3 regions of the Pseudoalteromonas agarivorans genome follow, and region 3 is predicted to be linked to each of the others. Evidence: predicted binding sites of a transcription regulator. Region 3 holds the regulator's gene; each other region holds the start of a gene.

Region 1 (3,281 bases), on a different contig from region 3:
TAATAAGTTTTGAGGAGAGCGATATGCCAACTAAGGTTGTGTCGGGGATTGCGTTTAATCGTGACGAATGCTTGATAAAGGTACATGGCGTACCATACTGTGTTCATTCTCTTACAAAAATTTTGAAACTTTTTGCAGAAAATGGCATCGAAATAGATATGATTAGTCAAGTTAATCATAACTTTGAAAAAATAGACTATGCTTTTACTGTGCATTCAAATGACTATTTGCAAGCACACGATTTACTAACTCAACAACAGGTAAATCTGCAGGCTGATAGCATTTCTAGTGATACAACAGTTGCAAAAGTGTCGGCTGTTGGCATAGGAATGAAGTCTCACAGTGGTGTAGCGCATCAATTTTTTGATGCATTGGCGCAAGAAGGCATACACATAGTTTTAGTATCGACGTCTGAAATCAAGGTATCGGTTTTAATTGACGAGAAGTATTTAGAACTAGCAGTAAGAGCGTTACACTCAGAATTTTTAACAGAAAATGGATAGTTTGGGAGTTTTTACTTACTTTTCAATCAATTTTTCATTAAAATGGTCAAGCGGAATCTTATAATTTATTGGAACATGGGAGCAAGAGAATGCTAATACTAACTCGTAGAGTAGGTGAAACCCTAATGATTGGTGACGAAGTAACTGTTACTGTATTAGGTGTTAAAGGAAATCAAGTTCGAATTGGTGTTAACGCACCTAAAGACGTTTCAGTGCATCGTGAAGAGATTTACATGCGTATACAAGCTGAAAAGTCTAACCCTAATCCGGGCAATGCTTAATCAACACGTATACTTAGCTGAGTAATGCACTTAGCTATACCAAAAGCCACTCACTGAGTGGCTTTTTTGTTTATAAAATAGCGCATTTCATCGGTTAATACACTGCTAGAAATATATTGCATACCTTTATTATGGTGCACTAAGTAGCCGTGGTTAGTTTTAATAATATGGGTTATTTCTGCCCACTTAAATGTATGGCTTTTATAGTGGTTTTCGGTGCTAATAGCGTCATCGGTAAACGAAAGAGTAACCGTTGAGCCCGAAGCACGACTAAACATTTGGCGCGTAACCCACCAAGGCCTGCGGTAATAAAAGGCAACGCATTCTAATACACCCAGCATTATTAAAAATGTACCTAGGTAGTGATCGTCCATAGCGTAAATACTAATTAAACCTAAGCACACCAGTAATGCCAGCAAAAAATACTTTGGTTTGGCTGCTTTACTATAAGAGTGGGACTCGTCAAAGCATTCGTAGTAGTAGGGTTTATCGAGTGTGTAAGTGGTGGTCAGTGCCATAATTGCTAATAAGTAATAGTTTTCGCTATTTTAACAAGCTAGCGTAAAAATCACACCCGTTAATGTAGACTATGCATTTTAAGAGTTAGAATCCGCTTTTTATTCGCGCACAAAAAAACGGCTTATTAAAAGCCGTTTTTTACGTTACCAAACAGATTAACAGTTAGTTTCTTCTGCGTTAACGCCTTCTTTTACATTTTCACATGCATCTTCAACAGAGTTTTGCACGTCAGTTACTGCTTCATCAATACGCTCACCTGCTTCTTCTGCGTGGTTGTCTTCACAACCCATCATAAAGAAACCTGCAAATACGGCGATTAGTGCTGCTTTTAAAGTTGTTGAGTTCATAATGTAATTCCTTGTATATGTTGATTGTTTAGTGTTTTAAGTATGTTAGTAGCTACCTAGGCGATTTACCGCGCAGCGCACCTGAAACTAAAGAAATCACTAAAAGTACTAAAAAGATAAAGAATATAATTTTTGCTATACCAGCTGCGGCACCTGCGATACCACCAAAACCTAACACTGCAGCGATTAAAGCAATAACTAAAAATGTAATTGTCCAGCGTAACATTGTTTTCTCCTTGGTTATCAAATTCGTTCGAAAGTAATAATGCTAGTTGCGTGCCAGAGTTTAATTTTATTAATTTTCAATATGTTATGGTTTTTTGAGCGAGGGTTATAAATTTAGGATTGGTAAGTTTTACGTTTAACGATGTAACTTATTCACACTATTGTAAAGAGAGTAAAAAAATAAATATTTTTTGTGCGCTTCTTTACTAGTCTTGGTAAGACCAATTTACATTTTAGCGCAAAATGATTTTTTACCTGCCGTTTAACTTACTATTTTTTATGGTTTTTAAGTTTTTTTGGGTTTAACCATATAACCTTTGCCTATAACGGTTATTTTTATCATCTATATCTAAGCTAATTTAACCCAGTATTAGCTATGTTAACTATTGTGGCTGTATGTTAGTTTAATTTTAATTGGTTTTACCAATTGACAGGTGGTAGACAAAGTTAAAAGTTTTGTTATCATTCGGTGAATAATTATTTAAATAAAGCGGTTTTTTATATCGCTATATAGTGCAGGGGGAGAAAATGGATATAGGAGCTGTACTCACAACCGCAGGTAGCTTGATGCTTACGGGCATGGTGGGCGTGTTTGTATTTCTTTCAATATTGATTGGTGCTGTGTCACTCATGTCTAACTTGGTTGCTCGTTTTGACGAGGCTGAAGTTGCAATACCGGTTAAATCACCATCTTTAAAATCTCAAGGTGTGCCAAACGAGCACATCGCTGCTATTAGTGCTGCCATTGCTCAGTACAAATCAAATAATAAATAAGAGGCACACATGGCTAAATTAAAATTAACAGAACTTGTTTTACGCGATGCTCATCAGTCTTTACTTGCAACCCGTATGCGCTTAGATGACATGCTCCCTATTGCTAACAAACTTGATGATGCCGGTTATTGGTCTATTGAGTCGTGGGGCGGCGCTACGTTTGACTCGTGTATTCGTTATTTAGGTGAAGATCCGTGGGAGCGTATTCGTGCCCTTAAAAAAGCAATGCCGAATACTAAACAGCAAATGCTATTGCGCGGGCAAAATTTATTGGGTTACCGCCACTATGCCGATGACGTGGTAGAAAAGTTTGTAGAGCGTGCCCACAAAAATGGTGTAGATGTATTTCGTATTTTTGACGCCATGAACGATGTACGTAACTTAGAAACGGCAATTAAAGCGGCTGTAAAAGTAGGAGCACACGCGCAAGGTACTATTTCTTATACTGTAAGCCCAGTGCATACCCTAGATATGTGGTTAACCCTTGCAAAACAGCTAGAGGATTTAGGTTGTCACTCTATTTGTATTAAAGATATGGCAGGCTTATTAAAACCATACGATGCAGAGCAACTTATTAAAGGGCTAAAAGAAACCGTTTCTATCCCTATTGCTATGCAGTGCCATGCAACCAC
Region 2 (3,281 bases), on a different contig from region 3:
TAAGCAGGATGTAGTCAAAGCCTGGCAAGAACTAAATACCAAAGCAGCGCCACTATTTAGAGATAAAATATTAACCAACGTAGAAACCGCAAAAATAAATGATAAAACCTTTTATCGCTTAAAGCTTGGCTCTTATAAAAACCTTAAAAATGCCAAAGCCGACTGTGAAGTATTTAAAATGTATAAGCTCGACTGCATTGTAAGTAACTACACCGATAAGCCAATTAAACTTTAATAGTGATACCAACCCGCAATAATAAATAATCATTTTACGGGGCTAATCGTGTTGCGTTGTGCGTTAATAAATCTCGTTTAGAACAACTAAATAGCGAATTTTTTTGCCTAGCTATCAATACGTTTTACTATCCTCAAAATAGATTACTTAATTAAGCTAATTGGTATAAATGCGCAATAGGCCGTAGCACGCGTGACTTGCTTAGCGTTGATTGGCTGTTAAAATAGCGCTCACTCTTACCCAAATTAACAACATACTTATGCTGCACTACAAGGATTTTTTAGCCTCATTAGTTTTAGGCTTTGCATTAGCAAACAGTGCTCACGCACTAGCAACGGCCCAAAAGCAGGCGATGCTCATTAAAAAAGATGACTTAGCCGTACTCAAAGAGTCAGCGCAGCAGTGGCAACAAACCAAGCCTCAACTAGAAAGACTGTTAAAGCTAGAAAGTGAATTACAGCGCACAGTAGATAAATTAAAACAACTTAACGCGCAGCCAAAACCACAGCAAACTAACCACTTAGCTGTTGTGGATACAAATGCGCTGTTTGCTGTGCAAGTGGGGGCGTATAAAAATAAAGCGGTACTTGAAGCGGCTATAAAGCAATTTCAATCGGCCTCAAATAAGCTTGAAGTAAATACCGAGCAAGTACTGATTGACCAGCATACCTTTTATAGATTAAAGCTTGGTGCGTTTAAAACAAAAGAAGCAGCAAAGGATGCATGTAAGTCATTAATAAACAATAATACCTGCTTTGTAACCTACTACGTCAAAACGCCTCAAAGTTAATTAACCTGAACTCTGGTTAAGAGCCTTACTAGCATATTGAACTATCTTGATACTTAAATTTATTATCTCTAGCCAGAGATAGGTTTATTATCCAGAGTTTAGGTTAATTAGGCATAATAATTGCTTTATCCTCGGTATGTTTTAAAGAGGACGGCAACTATGCGCCTTTTACTGCCTTTAGTATTGTTAAATTTAACTGCTTGCAACTTGGTTCCGCCCCCAGAGCCGAGTGTGCCTACTGACGCGCCAAAAGCAGCAATGGCACCCTATACCGTTAACGAGTATGTAGCAAATCTAACCTCGCAGCTTAACCATGTAAATGGCGCTTTAAATGCCAATGCGCGCATTGGTGTGAGTAGCTTTTTTTATGCAGATGCTTTAGATACTAAGCTAGTAGCAGGGCAGGCCTCGGGTTTGAGCTTACAAATTCAAGAAAGCTTATTAACGCAATTTACCCAGCTTGGCTATCATACCGTTGAGTACCGCCTTGGCAATAACCTTATATTAGCGCAAAACGCAGACAGCATATTAAGCCGCGACTTAAGTAAATTACGCAATCGCCAAAATATTGACTTAGTCATCACTGGCACTGTAACGCGCCAACAGCATGCTTATATAGTTAATGCACGACTCGTTAATATTGAAAACAAGCAAGTACTGTCGGCAGGCAGCACAGAGATCCCTATAAATGTAATGTGGGGAAACGAAAAAATTCAGCAGCGTGACGGCTCTTTGTACCGCAGCGAATATTAATCAGGAGCACACCATGAGAAACCTATTAATTACCCTATGTTTGCCATTAGGCTTTGGCTGTTCGCAAATGTTAAATTCGCTACATTCAGAGCCGGAGCAAGTTGAGCAAGATAATGCAGCCCAGCTTGTTTCAGAGCAACGTGCGGTAAAAGCACCTGCACCAAATGAAGCGTTATTTCAGTCTAATTTAAACAAGCAAAGTAACTACACCAAAAGTGCCCCCGCAAAACGCAAAAATATAAACCATTATGTGCGCGGTATAATGCAAGACATGGTCGAAAACCTGCAATACGTAAACGACAAAACGCCACTTGCCGTTTCTAGCTTTGTATTTTTAGATGATGACTACAGCGATGGAAGCCTGTTAGGTAACCAAATAGCCGAAAGCTTTATGCACGAACTGCATAGTTTTGGAGTACCGGTTATCGATTTTAAAACCACCGATTATATGCGAGTAACCCCCGCAGGCGACTTTGTATTTAGCCGCGACTACCTAGAGCTAAACCAAGATCAAAACTTTAATTACGTATTAGCAGGAACACTTGTGAGCCACCAAGGCGGCGTACTGGTAAATGCACGAATAGTGGGCATTAAAAGTAAAGCGGTAGTGGGCAGTGCGCAAGGGTTTATTCCTCAATCAGTGGTGGATGCGCTAAACAGTAGCTATCGCACCGACGGAATTATGCTTAAACAAGCCAGCGAGTGAGGTTGACCATGTTTTACAAACTATCTGCTATAGCGGGGCTAACGGCAACGTTAGTATTAACTGGCTGTTCAATAACGCAAAATAATGAGCATAACGAAAGCATAAACACGCGCTCAGATTACACCGTGGTAACGCAAAGTAGCCAACCCACGCCTATGTATGCCAACCAATCTGTGCAGCAGCAAAGTGAGTACGACACAGCAAGGCAGTTTACACCGCTTAAACACCACAAAACGCTGGCAAACTATGTAGAGCAAATGGCGCTGGATTTAGTGGATACGCTTGAAGCCGAAGCGCCCGATAATAACAGCATCAACATAGCGGTTACCACCATTGTAGATTTAGACGCATCGCTTAATAAAAGTAATCAGTTGGGTAATCAATTAGCAGAGACGTTTATTCATCAGCTGCAAAAATTTGGCTACGGCGTGGTAGATTTTAAAACCATGGACAACATTGATGTATCAAACAGAGGCGACTTTGTGTTATCTCGCGATATAGATAAGCTAAGCGAAAGCAGCATGGCTAACTATGTATTAGCAGGTACGTTAATTTACCGCCCAAATGGCGTAGCAGTAAACACCCGCGTTATAAATGTTCACAGCAAACATATTGTAGCAAGCAGCCGCAAACTCATACCACTGTACGTGTTAAACAAAGAAGATATATATTTATCAAGCAATTAAGTTAATTTTAGCTTGATATGAAAAACAAGATGCCGTTATAATTTTTGTAAGCTGTAAGCTGTAAGCTGTAAGCTGTAAGCTGTAAGCTGTAAGCTGTAAGCTCGATGCGGC
Region 3 (3,281 bases):
TTATTAGCGCAGAAAAAGACGAAAACTCTACGGATCGTGTCCACACAATTTTAGTGCCTGTTGAAGCAAAAATTAAAGAAAAAACAGGTAACGAAGGTCAACCATGAGCACCTTAAAAGCAGAACTATTAGCAAAAAGCTATAAAGGCCGCCAAGTTGTAAAAAATGTAGGCCTTGAGGTAGAAGCCGGCAGCATTGTTGGCTTATTGGGCCCTAATGGCGCAGGTAAAACCACCACCTTTTATATGATTGTAGGGTTAGTACCTAGCGACAAAGGCAAAATTTCTATTGATGATAACGACATTACGTTATTACCTATGCACAGCCGCGCCCGCTTAGGCATTGGCTATTTGCCGCAAGAGTCATCAATATTTAGAAAGCTGACAGTTTATCAAAACTTAATGGCGATTTTAGAAACGCGTAAAGAGCTCAATAAAGCCGCGCGAGAAGAAACGCTTAACAACTTACTTGATGAATTTAGTATTCAGCATATTCGCGATAGCCAAGGTATGGCGCTTTCTGGTGGTGAACGCCGCCGTGTAGAAATTGCCAGAGCACTGGCAGCGAACCCTAAATTTATTTTATTGGATGAGCCTTTTGCTGGTGTTGATCCGATTTCAGTGTTAGATATAAAGAAAATAATAGAACATCTTAAAAACCGTGGCATTGGCGTATTAATTACCGATCACAATGTAAGAGAAACCCTTGATGTTTGTGAAAAAGCCTACATTGTTTCTCATGGGGAGCTAATTGCATCTGGCACCCCAGAACACGTATTAAATGACAAAACTGTACGCGATGTTTATTTAGGCGAGCAATTTAGGCTGTAACATTTAAGCCACACCTACAAGCATCTGCTAATATTAATTATAACAACATAAAAGGATTGTTAGAGATACATGAGGCAATCATTACAGCTGCGCATGGGCCAGCAACTTACAATGACTCCACAATTGCAACAAGCGATTCGCTTGCTGCAGCTCAGTACATTGGATCTCCAGCAAGAAATACAAGAAGCACTTGATAGCAACCCGCTATTAGAAGTAGAAGAGCAAGATTACACGGAAGAGTCGGCTGGAAAAAATGAACAAAAAGCAGATACGGATGATGTAACCGTAAGCGCATCGGCTGACGATACAACCAGCGAGTACGAGCAAGACAGTGGCGAAGCTTTAAATAAAGACACCATTAGCGATGATATGGCAATGGATGTAACTTGGGATGAGTACATGAGCGCAGCCCCTGCTGCATCCTCAGGCCCAATGCCAGAAGATGAGTCTATTTATCAAGGTGCCTCTACTGAAACGCTACATGAGTATTTAATGTGGCAGCTTCAGCTTACTCCTTTTAGCCCAACTGACGAAGCCATTGCTATTGCCATTGTAGAAGCTGTAGATGACTCGGGTATTTTAACGCTAAGTTGCGAAGAAATTTTAGAAAGCTTTAACCAAGAAAACGATGACGAAGTTGAAGTTGAACTTGACGAAATAGAAGCCGTTTTAAAGCGTATTCAGTTATTTGACCCTGTAGGTATAGCCGCGCGCAGTTTACAAGAGTGCTTGTGTATTCAGCTAAACCAGTTTGATAAAGACACCCCTTTTATAGAACAAACTAAAATGATCTTAACCGATCACATTGATCTATTAGCGGCACGCGACTATCGTACATTAATGAAAAAGACTAAGCTTAAAGAAGACGAGCTTAAAGAGGTCATGACCCTAATACATACCCTCAACCCAAAACCTGCAGATACAATAGTAAGGGAAGAGTCTGAGTATGTAATACCGGATGTGTCGGTTAAAAAAATAAAAGGCCGCTGGGTGGTAGAGCTAAATCCAGATAGCATGCCAAAAATACGCGTAAATAGTCAGTACGCGGCTATGTCTCGTACCGTAAAATCAAGTGGTGATAGCCAGTTTATTCGCTCTCACTTACAAGAAGCTAAATGGTTTATAAAAAGCCTTGAAAGCAGAAACGACACGCTACTTAAGGTAACTAACTGTATTGTAAAACAGCAACAGGCATTTTTTGAACATGGCCCAGAAGCCATGAAGCCAATGGTTTTAAACGATGTTGCTGAAATGGTAGAAATGCATGAATCGACAATTTCGCGTGTTACTACGCAAAAATATATGCATACGCCACGTGGTATTTTTGAGCTTAAGTATTTTTTCTCAAGCCACGTAAGCACTGAAAACGGCGGAGAGTGTTCATCAACCGCAATACGTGCCCTAATTAAAAAGCTAATTGCCGCGGAAAACTCAGCTAAACCATTGAGTGATAGTAAAATTGCGGATATATTGGCAGAGCAAGGAATTAAAGTAGCTAGACGCACAATAGCAAAATACCGTGAATCGCTAGCTATTCCACCGTCAAATCAGAGAAAGAGTTTGATATAAGACGTAAAAAACAAAGAGGAAATGCTTATGCAACTAAACCTAACTGGTCGTCACGTAGAAGTAACTGATTCACTTAGAGACTATGTAAATAATAAATTTGCAAAGCTAGAAAGGCACTCAGATCATATTAGCAATGTGCATGTCATTCTCGATGTAGAAAAACTCAACCAAAAAGCAGAAGCGACTATTCATGTAAGTGGCGCAGATTTATTTGCCTCAACAGAGCACCAAGATATGTATGCCGCTATAGACTCGTTGATTGACAAGCTCGATCGTCAAGTCATAAAACATAAAGAGAAGCTTGCTAGACACTAATATTATGAAATTAAGTACATTAGTATGCCAGGACTGCAGCAAAGCTGCGGTCCTTTTTAGTAGTAAAAAAAGAATTTTAGAGTTTATCAGTGAGCTTGCTCATGAAAAGCTCCCCTACTTACCACAACAAGATATTCTTAATGCGCTGGCAAGCAGAGAAAAGCTAGGCAGTACTGGTATTGGCCGGGGGATCGCCATTCCTCATGGCAGAATGGGTGGCGTAGAAGAGCCGCTGGCTTTAGTACTTGTTAGCGACACGCCTGTTAACTTTGACGCTATTGATAACTGCCCTGTTGATATTTTTGTTGCACTCATCGTACCAGATGGCGATAACCAACAGCACCTAAAGACTCTGGCAACCATAGCTGATAAACTGAGCAACAAAGAATTTTGTAAACAGCTGCGTAGTGCTAAAACCGATGCAGAGCTGTATCAAGTAATTGTTGATCAATCGTAGTAAATACTAAGGGCTATAAATGGAGTTAATTATCATAAGCGGCCGTTCTGGTTCAGGTAAGTCGGTTGCTTTACGCGTGGTTGAAGATTTAGGCTATTATTGCGTAGATAA

The links. Region 3 encodes sigma-54, which starts transcription at its own class of promoters, with help from an activator protein. Its sites were predicted from a motif close to GTTGGCACGNNNNTNGNNT; they were not measured.
Region 1: a site for sigma-54 is predicted at 1,916-1,934, ahead of NQT65_RS12240 (DUF1328 domain-containing protein). Genes of this name have one in related genera too.
Region 2: a site for sigma-54 is predicted at 1,133-1,151, ahead of NQT65_RS11470 (FlgO family outer membrane protein). Genes of this name have one in related genera too.

The regions. Positions count from the first base shown of each region.
Region 1 covers NZ_JANIGJ010000006.1:144,527-147,807, reverse strand. Annotated here, with positions in the region: gene NQT65_RS12260 (aspartate kinase) at 1-503, shown strand, start outside; gene csrA (carbon storage regulator CsrA) at 593-784, shown strand; gene NQT65_RS12250 (YcxB family protein) at 835-1,302, opposite strand; gene NQT65_RS12245 (hypothetical protein) at 1,459-1,650, opposite strand; gene NQT65_RS12240 (DUF1328 domain-containing protein) at 1,703-1,876, opposite strand; gene NQT65_RS12235 (OadG family protein) at 2,404-2,649, shown strand; gene oadA (sodium-extruding oxaloacetate decarboxylase subunit alpha) at 2,659-3,281, shown strand, end outside.
Region 2 covers NZ_JANIGJ010000005.1:288,987-292,267, forward strand. Annotated here, with positions in the region: gene NQT65_RS11460 (SPOR domain-containing protein) at 1-235, shown strand, start outside; gene NQT65_RS11465 (SPOR domain-containing protein) at 495-1,025, shown strand; gene NQT65_RS11470 (FlgO family outer membrane protein) at 1,185-1,778, shown strand; gene NQT65_RS11475 (FlgO family outer membrane protein) at 1,792-2,484, shown strand; gene NQT65_RS11480 (FlgO family outer membrane protein) at 2,493-3,170, shown strand; tRNA gene NQT65_RS11485 (tRNA-Arg) at 3,279-3,281, shown strand, end outside.
Region 3 covers NZ_JANIGJ010000007.1:212,200-215,480, reverse strand. Annotated here, with positions in the region: gene lptA (lipopolysaccharide transport periplasmic protein LptA) at 1-107, shown strand, start outside; gene lptB (LPS export ABC transporter ATP-binding protein) at 104-829, shown strand; gene NQT65_RS14055 (RNA polymerase factor sigma-54) at 899-2,398, shown strand; gene hpf (ribosome hibernation promoting factor) at 2,426-2,713, shown strand; gene NQT65_RS14045 (PTS sugar transporter subunit IIA) at 2,718-3,170, shown strand; gene rapZ (RNase adapter RapZ) at 3,190-3,281, shown strand, end outside.